Regions from separate parts of the Micromonospora yangpuensis genome, predicted to be linked through region 1. Evidence: riboswitches for the same ligand, from Rfam matches in the RefSeq annotation. Region 1 holds a riboswitch; each other region holds the start of a gene.
What was found. A riboswitch is a leader RNA that binds a small molecule or an ion and turns the genes downstream of it on or off. The one in region 1 is predicted to bind cyclic di-AMP.

Region 1 (3,771 bases):
ACTGATCATGTTCGTGGTGCTGTACCTCACCCACGGCATCAGCGCCCAGACCTCGGTGGCCGTGCTCGGCACGCTGGGCAGCCTGGTGGTCACCGGTCTGCTCGGCAGCGCGGCCACCGCCGCCACCCACCTGACCGGGTACGGCACCGAGGAGGCCACCACCCTGTCGATGTTCCAGGGCAACGTCGACCTGCACGGGCTGCTGCTCGCCGGGATCATCATCGGTTCCCTCGGGGTGCTGGACGACGTCACGGTCACCCAGGCCGCCACGGTCACCGAACTGGCCCACGCGAACCCGGGACTGTCCCGGCTCCAGCTCTACCGGTCGGCCACCCGGGTCGGCCGGGCGCACATCGCGTCCGTCGTCAACACCATCGTGTTGGCGTACGCGGGCGCGTCGTTGCCTCTGCTGCTTCTGCTGGTCGCCGACTCCCGACCGGTCAGTCAGGTGCTGACCAGCGAGTTCCTGGCCCAGGAGATCGTCCGTAGCGCGGTCGCCACGCTCGGGCTGATCGCCGCCGTACCGCTCACCACCGCGCTCGCCGCGCTGGTGACCGCCGCCGGTCGGGGCACCGCCACCGACCGGGCCGCCACCACCGCCGGAGCCCCCACCCCGCCTGGTGGCGGCACCGGCTCGGCCCGCCCGCCCGCACCGCGGGACGACGCGCTCCAGGCACTGAGCGCACCCCGGGCCGCCAGTCAGTCCCCCGACGCCCCCGCGAGGTGGCCCGACCAAGAAAGGAGCACCGACACCGCATGGTGACACTCCTCAGCGTGACCGCCGACGACTCCATTGATGAGAAGCACATCACTGGTCACGCGACATCGCGGAGAAATTACGCGTTGAGTCGGCATCCGGACGTAGATCCCAGCGCCGACTCTCGGGTAACCTCGCTGCCGGTCACCGCCGAAGGCGCGCACCCGCGCCAGCGGTACCGCCGCCCAATCGCCGAACGGCGAGCCGGGGAACCAGGTACATGGGGTGAATCCGCACCAGCGGTAGGGGCCACTTCCGTCCCGAACCCGTCAGCTAACCCGGTCGGCGGCCGACGGAAGGGACGACTGTGACGGCACTCCTACGCCGCTGGTTGACGCCGGCGGCGGCCGTGCTCACCGCACTGGCCATCTTCTCCGGCCCGCTGCCGGCCATGGCTCAGCCCGCCCAGCCCTCGGGGCACGAGGACGGCGACTCGAAGCTGCTCAACGACGTCATCGAGACGACCAACCGCAGCTACACCCAGGCCAAGTCCAAGCTGGAGAAGTCCAAGAAGCGGCAGCTGCAGCTCGACATGGAGGTGCGCCGCGCCCAGAACGAGCTGGACGAGCTGGCCCCGCAGGTCGGTCGGATCGCCGCCCAGTCGTACCGCAGCGGCCGGATCGGCGGGATGGCCATGCTGCTGGAGAGCAACGCGCCGGACTCGTTCGTCCAGCGGGCCCAGGCGCTCGACGAGCTGAACATGGTCAACGCCCGAAAGCTGGCCGAGGTGCAGACGGTCAAGGACAAGGCCGATCAGGCCAAGCAGGCCCTGGACGCCGAGGTACGCGAGCAGCAGAAGCAGGCCTCGGTGATGGCCAAGCAGAAGCGGGAGGCGGAGAAGTCGCTCGCCCTCGTCGGCGGCACCGGCCTGACCGGGGGCCTGGTGGTGGCCACGTCACCGGTGGCCAAGATCGCCCCGGGCCGCGACGCCAACGGCAACTGGCGCCCGATGAGCTGTACCGAGAACGACCCCACCACCTCCGGTTGCATCACGGCGCGCACGCTGCACATGTACAAGGAGGTCAAGCGGGCCGGCTTCGACCGGTTCGTCGGCTGCTACCGCCCCGGTGGCCCGTGGGAGCACCCCAAGGGCCGGGCCTGTGACTGGTCGCTGCAGAACAGCGGCTTCGCGCCCTGGCACAACAACGACACCCGGATGTACGGCAACAACCTGACCGCGTTCCTGGTACGCAACGCCGACCGGCTGGGCATCTACTACGTCATCTGGAACCGGCAGATCTGGTTCCCGGCCACCGGCTGGAGCTCCTACAGCGGACCGTCGAACCACACCGACCACGTACACGTCTCGCTGCTCTGACCACCCCGAGACACCGAACGGGCCGTCCCCCACGCGGGGGCGGCCCGTTCGCCTGTCCTGACCGGTGTGGGCGGGGTCAGCCGGCGGCCGGGGCGGCGGCCACCGTCCGCACCTCTCCGGCGGCCAGCTGGTAGGACATGCCGACCACGGTGCAGCGGCCAGCGGCCACCTCGGCGGCCAGCACGGCCGAGTTGCCCAACAGCTCCTCGACGGTCTGGGCGATGTGGATGTCGATGATCCGGGCCGGGTCGTCGACTCCCTGGGCGGCGGCCCGGCGCAGGCTGGGCACCACCGCGTCGACCACCGCGCCGAGATGTCCCGGCGGCCGGGCCCCGGTGCTGACCGCCGTCGCGGCCGCCTGCACGGCACCGCACGAGTCGTGCCCCAGCACCACCACCAGCGGCGTGCCGAGGACCGTCACCGCGTACTCGACGCTGCCCAGCACCTCGGGCCCGGTGGTGTGGCCGGCGGTCCGCACGACGAAGAGGTCACCCAGCCCACGGTCGAAAATGATCTCGGCGGCGAGCCGGGAGTCGGAGCACCCGACGATGACCGCGAAGGGGTGCTGTTCACCGGCGACCGCGGTGCGGTGTCCGACGTCCTGGTTGGGGTGCCGCGGCGTACCGGTGACGAACCTGCGGTTGCCCGCGTACAGCTCGGCGAGCGCCTGTTCCGGGGTCTGCGGCGGATCGGGCTGTGCCGACGGCGGCTGGGCGGGAGGAAGCTCCGGGTCCGACTGCGACCCGGTCGACGGAGTGGAGATCAACGTCCTCACCCTTCGGAAGGTGACCGGTCGACCCCGTCCGCCACGGACGCGGTCCGCCACCACGTTCACACGCAGCGCAAGACACGTCAAGCTATACGTGATATGCATTTCAGGTGTCGGGACGACGGTTCACGTCGACCGGCTCGCGAACGACGATCGTGAAGGCTGGTCGTATCTTGACGGACATGGCGACGACACCACGCGGAAGCGGGAGCACCCGGCACTGGACCTTCCTCACCAACCACGCGCACGTCCTGCTCGCCATCGCGCGTAACCCCACCGCCCGGCTCCGGGACGTCGCCCACGAGGTAGGGGTCACCGAGCGCGCCGCCCAGGCGATCGTCGCCGACCTGGAGGCCGGCGGCTACCTGCGGCGCACCCGGGTGGGCCGGCGCAACGAGTACACCGTCAATCCGGACGGCCACTTCCGGCACCCGGCCGAGGCGGACCGCCAGGTGGGTGACCTGCTCGCCCTCTTCACCGCCGATGCCGCACCCCGATCCACCCCCGCCGCCCCGCCCTCCTGACCGGATCCGGACCGCCACCGGGTGACCAGCCTCACCGCCGGTCACCGAACAAGTCGGCACCGCGGCTGAACCCGGAACCCCGGTTGCCCGTCGTGCCTGCCATGCCACGAAAAGCGGACAGCAACCCGGCGTCTCCGGCGACGTACTGGAAGAACCTCGGCGAGTTCATCATGAAGCACCTGGATGAACCCGCGAACTGGAAGAAGCCCCTGCCCGCCTCGGCCACCAGCGCGGACGGGACGACGCTCCACCCGGACACCGCGATCAAGAACGTCCTGAACCATGGCTCCTACCCGCCGGCCTGCCCCCCGCAGACCCAGGATCTGATCAACAACTACCTGCGGGTGGGTGCGATCGACGTCGGCTCGTTCGGCACGGACGCACACATCGACAAGCTCATCGC
Region 2 (3,771 bases), 1.7 Mb from region 1:
GCTGGAGCCCGCCGGAGCCCCGGGCCACGCCGTCGCAGGCCGGCGGGGGCGTACGCCTCTCCCCCACCGGCTGAGGCCCCCTACCGGCGGAGACCCACCCCGCCCGGTACGACGACCGACGCCGGTCCCCCCGTGACGGGGGGACCGGCGTCGTTGGTCTCCGGGCCGGCCCCGGTGTGCGGGGCTGGGCCGGGCGAGGAGCGGGCAGCCCGGTCAGGCGGAGTAGCCGCGGGTGGCGATCCAGTCGGCAAGCGCGGAGGTGGACATCCAGTAGAGCGCGTTGCCCGGGTCCGCCGAGTCGGAGATCCGGACGGTCCGGCCGTTGTCGCGGTAGCCGACCACCGCGACGTAGTGCCCGCCGGGGAAGGAGTGCCAGCCACCGGCGACGTCGGTGGCGGTGCCGGCGATGTTCACCACCGGGCTGCGGCCGGCGGCGATCGCGGTGACCACGTCGTCGACGAGCCGGTCGGTCTGGGCCGCGGTGGCGGCCCCGCCGGGGATCATCCGGGTCCGGTAGGGCGCCCCGTCGACCAGTTGGTTGAGCACCCGGGTGGTGTCGGCGGCGGAGTTGGTGCCGAACTCGGTGGTGCCGAGCATCCCGGCCAGGGTGTCCTGGCTGCGCTCGATCCCGGCGGCGTTGAGCGCGTTGCGCACCGCGGCCGGGCCGCAGTAGAAGTACGTGGTCTGCGCCTGGTAGACGTGGTCGAGGACCTTCGACGCCGGCGGCTTGGGCGCGGCCGGGCGGGTCAGGTCGGGGTCCGGCGCGGCGGAGCTGGCGGCGGCGACCGGCTTGGCGGCCCGCGACGGCGCGGCCGAGGGCGATGCGGCCGAGGGCGATGCGGCCGAGGGTGACGCGGCCGACGGGGACGCGGTGGCGGTCGGCGACGGGGCGGCGGTGGTCAGCGAGGGGGCCACGCTCGCCGGCACCCGCAGTTCACTGCGGGCGGCGATCTCGCCGGCCTGCGGCGCCACCTCGGCCACCGCGCTGGGCTGCTGCCGGTCGGGCTCCGGCCGGTCACCGGTGGCGATCAGCAGACCGGTGCCCGAGGCCACCACGAGGGTCGCGGCCGAGGCGGCGACGACCTGGTACGAACGGTCCACAGCGAGTCGACGGAACTGCCGTTTGAGGGGGTGAGGCACGGGGAATGGAACTCCTTCCGGTGCCGCCTACCGGGTTAGCTGACGGATTCGGGCGGGAAGAATTCGCCCTACCGCGAGCCGTGGCTGCGCGGATTCACCCCAGTGGTGCTGTGGGTCCCCGGTTCGTCGTACGACGATTGAGCGGGTCGACGCGGCGGTCGCGCTTGTGCGAACGGGAACCGCGCCGGACCGCAGCGACACTACTGGCCGACATTTCTCCTGCCAACCCCACTTCACCTGCGGAAACCTTGATCAGCGAAGTACCCGACAACCCATTAACCCGCTGACGTGACTCAATGGGACGAGCGTTTGTGACGGCACCGGTGGTCGACAACCGGACGACCGGTGAGCATCGTCGGGAAAAACCCGGCAGCATTCGGCCCGGATGTGTCGGGTGCCCGAATCCGAGACCCCTGTGACCGGGGTCACGGGAATTTTGGCGTCAGTCGGTCCGACCGGTGCCGGCGGGTGCCGATCCGGGCCGACCGTCACCGGCGGGCACCGACTCCGACCGGCGGGCACCGGCGGGCACCGGCCCCAGCCCGCGGTCACCGGCGGACGCGGCCCGGCGGGGTGGGCCGAACAGCCGCATCATCGGGTTCTCCACCCAGCGGTGCAGCATCGCGGCCAGCCCCAGGTTGACCAGCAGGAAGGCGACCACCGCGAACGGCCCCCACCAGCCGGGCAGCCCGACACCGTAGTGGCCGGTGAGCCGCAGCACGGTGACCATCACCAGGACGTGCACCAGGTAGAAGGCGAACGAGACCTCGCCGAGCCAGACCAGCGGCCGGGACCGCCACGGCGAGGGCCGCCGGTGCACGTCGGCGTCTGCGGCGGCGGTGATCACCAGGATGTACGCCACCGACAGCAGCCCGGCCCAGAGCTCGGCCCGGATCCACTGGCCGGCGACCACCCAGGTCGCGACGAAGACGATCGTGGCCACGGTGAGCCGGGGACCACGCCAGCTGCCCCGCCGCATCAGCTCGGCCGCGGCGACGCCCATCCAGAACTCCAGCGACCGGGTGATCGGGAAGACCTGGGTGAACCACCAGCGGTTCTCCTCGGCGACCAGCAGCTGGGCCGGCCAGAGCGCCACGATCAGCAGCGGCACGGCGACCACCACTGCCCAGAGCGCCCCGGGGCGGGCCCGCCGGATCCACGGCAGCGCGAAGGGCAGGCAGAGGTAGAAGAACATCTCGCAGGCGAGCGACCAGCTGACCGTGTTGATGCTGTAGAAGATGCCGGGGGTCGGGTCCCAGGCCTGGATCAGCACCAGGTTGCTCAGCGCGGCCCGGAGGCTGACCGGGTCGGCGAACCAGAGGCCGACCAGCAGGGCCACCGCCCACATCAGGATGTGGTTGGGATAGATCTTCGCCGCCCGGCGACGCCAGAACGCCCGCCGGGTGTCCTCCGGCCGGGCCGACCAGACCAGCACGAAACCGCTGAGGATGAAGAAGAACTGCACGCCGGAGAGGCCGAGCGTGAAGATCCGCTCCAGCACGGCCTGGTGTCCCGGCTCGGCGACGACCCGCATGGTGGCCGCGTGGAATCCGAAGACCAGCAGGGCCGCGATCCAGCGCAGGCCGGTCAGCGAGGGCAGGCGGGACAGGGCCGACGGCGTACCGGTCGCCGCGACGCTGGTCATGCCGCTACGCCGGGCATGCTCGGGACCACCAGCACCACGTCTCCTCTTCCGGCGGCCGGGCATCGACCGCCGCGGGGCACCTTACCCGGGCCCGGGATGCCCGGTTCCGGCACATCCGACGATCATGATCACGGTGGGCACCTGGGTCCGCAGCGGACCGATGCCCTAAAATTCCGGTCTCCAGAGAGTTGACGATTCGGTTCGCCGAAGGGGCGGAAGTACGACGGGGCCGCACCGCTTCGCCTGCGGCGTCTACCGGATGACCGCAGGCGCGGGAACGACGAGAGGGACCAGCGATGCACCAGCGGATTCTGCTCCGAGCCAAGAAGGGGCCGTTCGACATCTACTCCCCGGAGGAGACCTTCGAACGGAACTGGATCGGCGACAACACCGGCAACCTGGTCTTCAGCCACTCGGCACACAAGCTGCTGCGGACCGCGACGGCGGAGATCACCTCCACCGGTTTCCGGGCCGACGCCCGCGAGGCCGACATCATCAACGAGTCGTACGACGTCTTCGTGGTGCCGCTGGCCAACGCCTTCCGCCGCAGCTTCGCCCACCGGCTGGCCGGGATGACCCGGTTGATCCGCAAGCTGAAGATCCCGGTGGTGGTGCTCGGGGTCGGCGCGCAGACCAACCTCAAGGGCGACCGGGAGTACCTGCGCCCGATCGACGACACGGTCAAGGACTTCGTCTCCGCCGTGCTCGACCGGTCGCACACCATCGGGGTACGCGGTGAGATCACCGAGAGCTACCTGCGGACGCTTGGCTTCTCGGCGGTCGAGGTGATCGGCTGCCCGTCGATGTTCCTGCACGGCGACAACCTGCGGGTGGAGAAGAAGAAGCCGTACCTGGGCCCGAACGACAAGATCGCGCTGACCGTCTCGCCGTACGTCAAGTCGATGGCCAAGGTGATCAGCGCGCACCACAAGAAGTACCCGAACCTCTGCTACATCCCGCAGGACGTCAAGACCCTCGGCGTGCTG
Region 3 (3,771 bases), 3.2 Mb from region 1:
CCTTCGGAATGCCCAGGTTGGTGGCGAAGAGGTTGGCGGTGCCGGCGGGCAGTACGGCCATCGGCACCCCGGAGCCGGCCATCGCGTCGGCGCTGCGCTGCACCGTGCCGTCGCCACCCCAGACGAAGACCAGCTCGGCGCCCTCCTTCAGCGCCCTGCGGACCTTCTTCGGCGCCTTGCGGCTCTTCGGTACCTCGTACCAGAGCAGGTTCTCGATGCCGGCGCTGACCAGCGTCGACCGCAACTGGTCGAGGCCACCGCCGAAGGTCTTCTTCCGGTGCGCGACGACCGCGACGGTGCCGAGCTTCGGCCCGGCGCCGGCCGACTCGGCGGCGGCGTGGCCGTTCGCAGCGTGCTCGGTGGCAGCGTGGTCGGCGGCAGTCGGCTCGGTGGGGTGCTCGTCCAGGGTCCTCGTGCTCATGGTGGTCGCTGTTACCCAGCCGGGCGGTGCGGTACGCGTGTCCACGGTGGAAGAGTCGCGGTGGACGGGTACGGAGGTTCGCCGGAACCGGCCGAGGCGGGGGCTGCCTCGGCCGGGTTCGCGGTCGAGGTCAGATGCTGAGGCGCTGCCCCGGGATGATCAGGCCGGGGTCGTCGCCGACGACGTCCTTGTTGCGCTCGTACAGCGCCTGCCAGCCACCGGTCACGTCGTGCGCGGCGGCGATCTTCGTCAGGGTGTCGCCGGACCTGACCACGTACGTGTCCCGGTCGGTGCTGCGGCTCGCCGGCGGGGCGTCACGCTCGGCGGCCTCGGTCGGGGCCGAGGAGCCCGAGGAGGAGACCGGGCCGCCCAGCGGGCCGCAGGTCGGCCAGGCGCCGATGCCCTGCCCCTTGAGCACCTCTTCGGCGATCGCGATCTGCTGGGCGCGGGTGGCCAGGTCGGCGCGCGGGGCGTACTGCAGGCCGCCGTACGCCTCCCAGGTGCTCTGCACGAACTGCAGGCCGCCGAAGAAGCCGTTGCCGGTGTTGATGCTCCAGTCGCCGCCGGACTCGCACTGGGCGATCGCGTCCCAGTTGACGCTGTCGGCCTGGGCGGGTGCGGCGGTGCCGAACACGGCCGCGAGGCCGGTGACGGCCCCGACGGCGAGGGTGCCGAGTGCCCTGCGGCGGTTGCTGAGGGCGCGGTGTCGGGATTGGTGACGAGTTGCCATGGGTTCCTCCACGCCGACGAGGTGAGCTGTCGGGTTCGGGCCGAGGAGCCCGGCCGCCCGGATCGGGCGGCTTCACCCCGAGGTGACGTGCACCGTGGAACCTGGGTCCCCCGCTCCATGCCTGTGGTGAGTGTTCCGCGAGGCCAGGGGCATGGATTGGGCGTACCGGGCGGCGGTGTCCGCGTCGGCGGACCCGTAAGAATCTAGGGGTGCGCCCCGGTGGCTGCATACGCTGCGTGAGGTTGTTCACCCGGTCACGCGGGGCGACCGGCGCCGGGGTTGCGGTCGGGGCGCGGACGGGGGACCCTGCCGGTTCACCGCCCCTGACCAGGGCATCAGTGTCAACCGTCACCCAACGGGACGGGCGGGACGGGTTTGAACGGGTGTTCACTGGTGAGGTTGAAGGGAACATCGCGTACGAGGGGGGCCGCAGGTGACCAGCCAGACCGGAACCGACCGTCAGGACTTCCCGCCGGAGGGTGTCACCGACCCGATGCTGTGGCGGCTCGCGGTCAGCGTGGCCGAGGAGCACCGGGGTGCCGAGCAGGGGCACTGCCGCAACCTGCAGTGTGCGGATCAGCCGCAGCCCTGCGCGCCGTGGACGTGGGCGCAGCGGGCGATGGAGCTGGCATACCAGCAGGGGCAGACGTTCGGCTACCGGCCGGCGTCGGCGCGGGCCCGGCAGGCGCCGCGGCGGCCCGACGCCGCCGCCGCCTGAGGCGGTCCCCGCCCGGATGGGCCGCGTCGACCCTGCCCGGGTCGGCCGCAGCGGGATCACGTACCCGTGGTTCCGTGTCGCGGAGGCCCCGGTCCACCCCGGTACCGGGCGGGAATCAGCCAGATCTGGGAGGCGGGCACCCCGAAGGCCACCAGGCGGACCGTCTCCAGCATCCACAGCGCCGCCCGGGACAGCTGCTGCGCCGGTCGCCGCAGCGGGTCGCCGGCGGCGGGCCGGCCCGGGGTCCCCGCCGACGGGCACCGGAGTCGGCGGACCGCCTCGTACGACAGGCCGAGCGGCTGCCGTGCGGTGACGACGACCGAGACACCTCGGCAGTTGCGCACGATCAGGTCGACCAGGTCCGCGCAGTCGTCGGCCAGGTGGTCGACGTCGTCGAGGACCACGAGCAGCCGCCGGTGGGCCAGCACCCGCAGTAGGCACTGGTCGGTGGACGGCTCGGTGGTGCCGGGCGGGTCGAGCTGACGCAGGAGGAACCCGACCAGGTCGGCGCGGGTGGCGGTGGTGGTGACGTCGACGGTGGCCACCCGGTGGGCGGCGAGGATGGCGGATGCCCGGCGTGCGATCGAGCGGGCCGTCGCCGTCCGGCCGGAGTCGGCCGGGCCGACCAGGGTCACCAGTCGCTGGGTGGCCAGCGAGCGGACGACGGTGTCCAGGTCGACGGTCTCCCGGTCGCGCGTGTCCAGGTCGGTGGTGTCCGGGTCGGTGGCTTCGGGCGGTCGCGCGGTGCCGGGGGCCGACGGGGGGAAGCAGGGGTGGCCGGCCGGATGGCTCGCCGGTACGTCGTCGACCCCGGACCAGGCCCGCCAGAGGTGCCGGTAGGTGTCCACCAGTTCGGGCCCGGGGGCGATGCCGGGATCGGCGGCGAGGCGGGCGCGTAGTTCGGCGTACCGGTCGAGGGCGGCCGGCAACTGGCGGGTACCGGCCAGCACCGACAGGTACCGGGCCTGCACCGCCTCGTGCAGGGGTGCCACGGCGGCCAGCCGCTCGGCGGTGGCCAGTACGGCCTCGGCCCGGTCCAACCGCAGGCCCAGGGTCACGTACTCCAGGGCCGCGTCGACCCACTCCCGCTGCAGCGTGTCGATTATCGGATGGCCGGGAAGCAGGCTGCGCAGCTCGACCAGTTCCGGGTCCTCCCAGAGCAGGACCGCCAGGTGGAACAGGTGGAAGGCCCAGCGGGGGTGTCCCAGTGGGAGCAGCCGGCGGGCGGTCCGGACGAGTTGCCGGAAGCGGACCAGGTCGGCGTTGTCGTGGTGGGTGCTCAGCTGGTAGCCGCCGGGGCCGGAGCAGATCACGGCGGTGCGGGACCGGCGGGGTGCCTCCGGCTCGACCGATCGACGCAGTCGGGCGATGTAGGTGTGCAGCAGGTGGCCGGCGTTGGCCGGTTGGATGTCTCCCCACAGGAGCTGTGACAGGGTGGCGACCGGCAGGAACTCCCCCGGCTGCAGGGCCAGCGCGGCGAAGAGCGCACGTTGCTTGGCCGGACCGAGGTCGTAGGTCGTCGACCCGTTGCCGGCGCATACCACGCCGAGCACTTTCACCCACACTGAACCGCTCGCTTTTTTCATAGGCTCCCGCCTGACTCCAGAGCCAGGGTAGGACGGCCTGCGGTCACAATCCAGTGTTGCGCAAGGCACTCTGCGTGAGATAGGTGCGTGATTCGCCCCGCTCGCTGCGGACGGGAACTATATAGCTTTCAAGAAGTCTTCAACTCGATCGTGCCAGGATCCGTACCCGTCAGACCCCGCCGACGCGGGCCGCTGCGAGGAACCGGGGAGCGCATGACCGAGGCAGCCGCGATCCCGACCGTGTACCGACCGACGGGCTGGCGTCGGCCGCTGGCCCTCCACCCGCACCTGGTGGACTTCGACATCCGGGGCTTCC
Region 4 (3,771 bases), 440 kb from region 1:
CCCCTCTCCGCGAGCGCCCGTGGGTCGGTCGGCAAAGGAGTCGATGCCGGTGGCAACCGCGCCCCTTCATCGTCGTGTCTCGGCACCGTCCCCCCGGAGCACCGGTCCGCGCCGGGCGCTTACCCGGTTGCTCGCCCTGGTCGCCGCCGTCGCCGTCGGCGCCGGGCTGCTCGCCACACCGGCGTACGCGGAGCCCACGGTCGACGAGATCGAGGCGCAGATCGACAAGCAGTGGCGACAGCTGGAGCCCACCATCGAGCAGTACAACAAGGTGCGCTCCCAGCTGAAGGTGAACCGCCGCAAGTCGGCCGACCTGGAGAAGAAGATCCTGCCGCTCCAGATGGAGAGCGAGCTGGCGATGAACCGGATCGGTGAGCTGGCCAGCCGCTACTACGTCATCGGCCCGTCCCAGGAGTTGGGCGCGGTGCTGCTGAACAGCCGGCCCGGTGCGCTCGGTGAACAGCTCACCATGCTTGACCGGGTGGCCATCCAGGAGCGCAAGGAGATCGAGGGCGTCCTGGCCATGCAGGCCAAGTACGGCACCCAGAAGCAGAAGCTCGACACGCTGGTGGCCACCCAGGTCAAGCAGGAGAAGGAGCTGGCCGCCAAGCGCAAGAGCATCACCGCCGAGATCAAGCGCCTTGAGGCGTCGATGCCGAAGACCACGGTGAAGACGGCGAACTGCCCGACCATCGACGGGGTGGTCAACGAGGCCGCACGGGTCGCCATCCGGACGGCGTGCGCCCAGGTCGGCAAGCCGTACGTGTTCGGCTCCACCGGGCCGAACTCCTTCGACTGCTCCGGCCTCACCCAGTACGCGTACAAGGCCGCCGGGATCAGCCTGACCCACTTCACCGGGGCCCAGTGGAACGAGGGCAAGGCCATCCCGCGCAACGAGGCCCGCCCGGGTGACCTGGTCTTCTTCTTCAGCGACCTGCACCACGTCGGCCTCTACCTGGGCAACGACACGATGGTGCACGCGGCCCGCGCCGGCAAGCCGGTGAACGTCTCCAGCATCAACACCATGCCGGTCGCCGGATTCCGCCGGCCCGGCTGACCGGCCGCACCGACCACGAGGGCCCCCGACGGCGCGTCGGGGGCCCTCGCCGTCGTGGGAGCGGGTCCGCGAGTGAGCAAACGTGAGACGGAGTGTCATGGCCGAATCCGTTGCGGATCGATGGGGGCCTCTCTACGCTGGTGAATCGTCGGCCGGTCGCAGGTCCGCCCAACCCGGGCGGTAACGGCCGACACCGCCGAGTCGCCGCCCCAGGCGATCCGGGGACCCAGGTACGCCGGGGTGAATCCACAGCCACTGTGGTAGGGCGTCCCCTTCCGCCCGAACCCGTCAGCTAACCCGGTAGGCGGTTCGTCAGAAGGAGTACCGAGCCCGGTGGCACACCATGCCCCGCGGCCACCGTCGACCCGGTCGGCCTCCGCCGACCAGGTGACGGCTGCGCCGCGCCTTCGCTGGTTCCGCTGCACCACCGTCCTCGCCGCGCTGGCGGTGACCGCCGGCATCCTGACCGGGGTGCCCGGCGCGGCCCACGCCGACCCGTCGGTGTCGGACATCGAACGCCAGATCGACCAGGACTGGAACCGACTCGAACCGATCATCGAGCGACACAACGCCGTCCGTCAGGACCTGGCCGAAAAACGCCGGGAGGCCGCTGCTCTCGGCGCCCGGATCGAGCCGCTGCGACGCCAGGTGGACGCGGCGCTGAGGAAGGTCAGCGCGCTCGCCGTCCAGGCGTACAAGGGTGAGACCGTCTCGGCGGTCAACGCGCTGCTGGCCGGCCGTACGCCGGGTGAGCTGATGAGCCGGATCGAGCTGGTCGACCGGTTCGCCCACCGGCAGCAGGAGCAGGTCCGGGCGGTACGGCTGCTCCGCGACGAGCTGGCCGCCCGCAAGGCGCCCCTGGACCGGATGATCATCCAACTCAGCCGCACCGAGGCGGGGTTGGCCGCCAGTCGGAAACAGATCGACGCCGAGATCGCCCGGCTGCAGAAACTCCGGCTCCGGGTCTACGGTCGGGGCGGCGGTGGCTCGTTGCGTCCGGCGCCCTGCCCGGCCACGTACCCGGGAGGCGCGGCCGGGAAGGCGGTCACCTTCGCCTGCGCCCAGATCGGCAAGCCGTACGTCTGGGGGGCCGAGGGGCCCGACGCGTACGACTGCTCCGGTCTGATGCTCGCCGCCTGGGCGAAGGCCGGCGTCCGGCTGCCGCACAACGCGGCCCGGCAGCGCAAGGTGACCCCGTCGGTGAGCCGGACCGAGCTGCGCCCCGGCGACCTGGTCTTCTACTACCGCGACCTGCACCACGTCGGGATGTACGTCGGTGCCGGCTGGGTGGTGCACGCCTCCCGGGCCGGGGTGCCGGTCCGGATGAAGCGCCTCGACGACAGTCCCGTGCACAGCTTCGGCCGCCCCGGCTAGGGGCGACCTCGCCGCCGCTGCCGGTGGTGAACCGGGGTCCCCGCACCAGGATCCCGGCCACCCCGGTCAGCCGCGGGGCCCGGGTACCCGCCGCCCGGCGGGGCCCTGTGCGCCGCCCCCGCCGGTCCCGCGGGGGCGGCGCCGGGTCCCGTCGAGGCTCGGCGTCCCGTCGGCGCTCGGCGTTTCGCCGGTCAGCGGGTGGGCCAGGTCTGCCAGCTCTGCCAGGAACGGCTCGGGGTGGGGCCCCGCTGGCCCTGGTACCGGGAGCCGTACCGGGCGGAGCCGTAGGGATGCTCGGCGGCGGAGGAGAGCCGGAAGATGCAGAGCTGGCCGATCTTCATGCCCGGCCAGAGGGTGATCGGCAGGTTCGCCACGTTCGACAGCTCCAGCGTGACGTGGCCGGAGAAGCCCGGGTCGATGAAGCCGGCGGTCGAGTGGGTGAGCAGCCCCAGCCGGCCCAGGCTCGACTTGCCCTCCAGTCGGGCGGCGAGGGTGTCGGCGAGGGTGACCACCTCAAGCGTGGAGGCGAGCACGAACTCGCCGGGGTGCAGCACGTACGGCTCCCCGTCGGGCACCTCGACCTCGGTGGTCAGGTCGTCCTGCTGCTGCGCCGGATCGATGTGGGTGTACAGGTGGTTGTTGAAGACCCGGAAGAGCCGGTCCAGGCGTACGTCGATGCTGGACGGCTGCAACAACTCGGGCTCGAACGGCTCCAGCGCGAGCGTGCCCGCCTTGATCTCGTCGAGCAGGTCGCGGTCGGAGAGGAGCATCGGATCACCTTAGCGACCGCCGGACGCGGAACTCGATCCGGTGCCGGTGACCAGCGCGTCGGGTCGCTTGTCGTACACGTGTTCGATAAGATGTCCACATGGCATCCTGGTCCGAATTCGCCGCTGACGAGCCTCGCCTCGCCGACGGGATCCGCGTTCTCATGCAGCAGTACGGGCCGGGCTTCGGCTACCTGGCCACCGTCCGCGCCGACGGTGGGCCCCGGGTGCACCCGGTCTCCCCGGTGATCACCGACGAGGGGCTGTTCTGCTTCGTCATCGACTCACCCAAGCGCCGCGACCTGGAGCGCGACGGGCGTTACGCGCTGCACTCGTTCCCGCCGGAGGAGAGCGACGACGAGGCGTACGTCGCCGGCCGCGCCCGCCCGGTGACCGACCAGCGCCGGGTCGCCCGGCTGGCCGAGATCGGGCGGGCCGCGCCGCAGGTCGACTGGCGGCTCTTCGAGTTCACCGTCGACGTGGCGATGCTGGCCCGGCACGGGCAGGGCCAGGCGGTGCCGGGTCAGGCCCCTGAGCGCCCGGCGGTGCAGGTCTGGCTCGACCCGCACGGCG

Region 2: another riboswitch for cyclic di-AMP. It lies ahead of GA0070617_RS11070 (C39 family peptidase); the one in region 1 lies ahead of GA0070617_RS03295 (coiled-coil domain-containing protein).
Region 3: another riboswitch for cyclic di-AMP. It lies ahead of GA0070617_RS17570 (LysM peptidoglycan-binding domain-containing protein); the one in region 1 lies ahead of GA0070617_RS03295 (coiled-coil domain-containing protein).
Region 4: another riboswitch for cyclic di-AMP. It lies ahead of GA0070617_RS01180 (C40 family peptidase); the one in region 1 lies ahead of GA0070617_RS03295 (coiled-coil domain-containing protein).

What each region holds. Positions count from the first base shown of each region.
Region 1 is NZ_FMIA01000002.1:664,471-668,241, reverse strand. Features, by position in the region: gene GA0070617_RS03300 (YibE/F family protein) at 1-763, shown strand, start outside; cyclic di-AMP (ydaO/yuaA leader) riboswitch at 930-1,060, shown strand; gene GA0070617_RS03295 (coiled-coil domain-containing protein) at 1,065-2,075, shown strand; gene GA0070617_RS03290 (carbonic anhydrase) at 2,152-2,730, opposite strand; gene GA0070617_RS03285 (helix-turn-helix transcriptional regulator) at 3,027-3,368, shown strand; gene GA0070617_RS03280 (hypothetical protein) at 3,470-3,771, shown strand, end outside.
Region 2 is NZ_FMIA01000002.1:2,413,623-2,417,393, reverse strand. Features, by position in the region: gene GA0070617_RS11075 (CDP-glycerol glycerophosphotransferase family protein) at 1-74, shown strand, start outside; gene GA0070617_RS11070 (C39 family peptidase) at 214-1,140, opposite strand; cyclic di-AMP (ydaO/yuaA leader) riboswitch at 1,150-1,294, opposite strand; gene GA0070617_RS11065 (acyltransferase family protein) at 1,583-2,785, opposite strand; gene GA0070617_RS11060 (polysaccharide pyruvyl transferase family protein) at 3,082-3,771, shown strand, end outside.
Region 3 is NZ_FMIA01000002.1:3,880,659-3,884,429, forward strand. Features, by position in the region: gene GA0070617_RS17565 (diacylglycerol/lipid kinase family protein) at 1-421, opposite strand, end outside; gene GA0070617_RS17570 (LysM peptidoglycan-binding domain-containing protein) at 552-1,151, opposite strand; cyclic di-AMP (ydaO/yuaA leader) riboswitch at 1,148-1,290, opposite strand; gene GA0070617_RS17575 (hypothetical protein) at 1,585-1,869, shown strand; gene GA0070617_RS17580 (AfsR/SARP family transcriptional regulator) at 1,926-3,422, opposite strand; gene GA0070617_RS17585 (DUF1702 family protein) at 3,669-3,771, shown strand, end outside.
Region 4 is NZ_FMIA01000002.1:229,131-232,901, forward strand. Features, by position in the region: gene GA0070617_RS01175 (C40 family peptidase) at 44-1,057, shown strand; cyclic di-AMP (ydaO/yuaA leader) riboswitch at 1,242-1,380, shown strand; gene GA0070617_RS01180 (C40 family peptidase) at 1,391-2,431, shown strand; gene dcd (dCTP deaminase) at 2,623-3,201, opposite strand; gene GA0070617_RS01190 (pyridoxamine 5'-phosphate oxidase family protein) at 3,300-3,771, shown strand, end outside.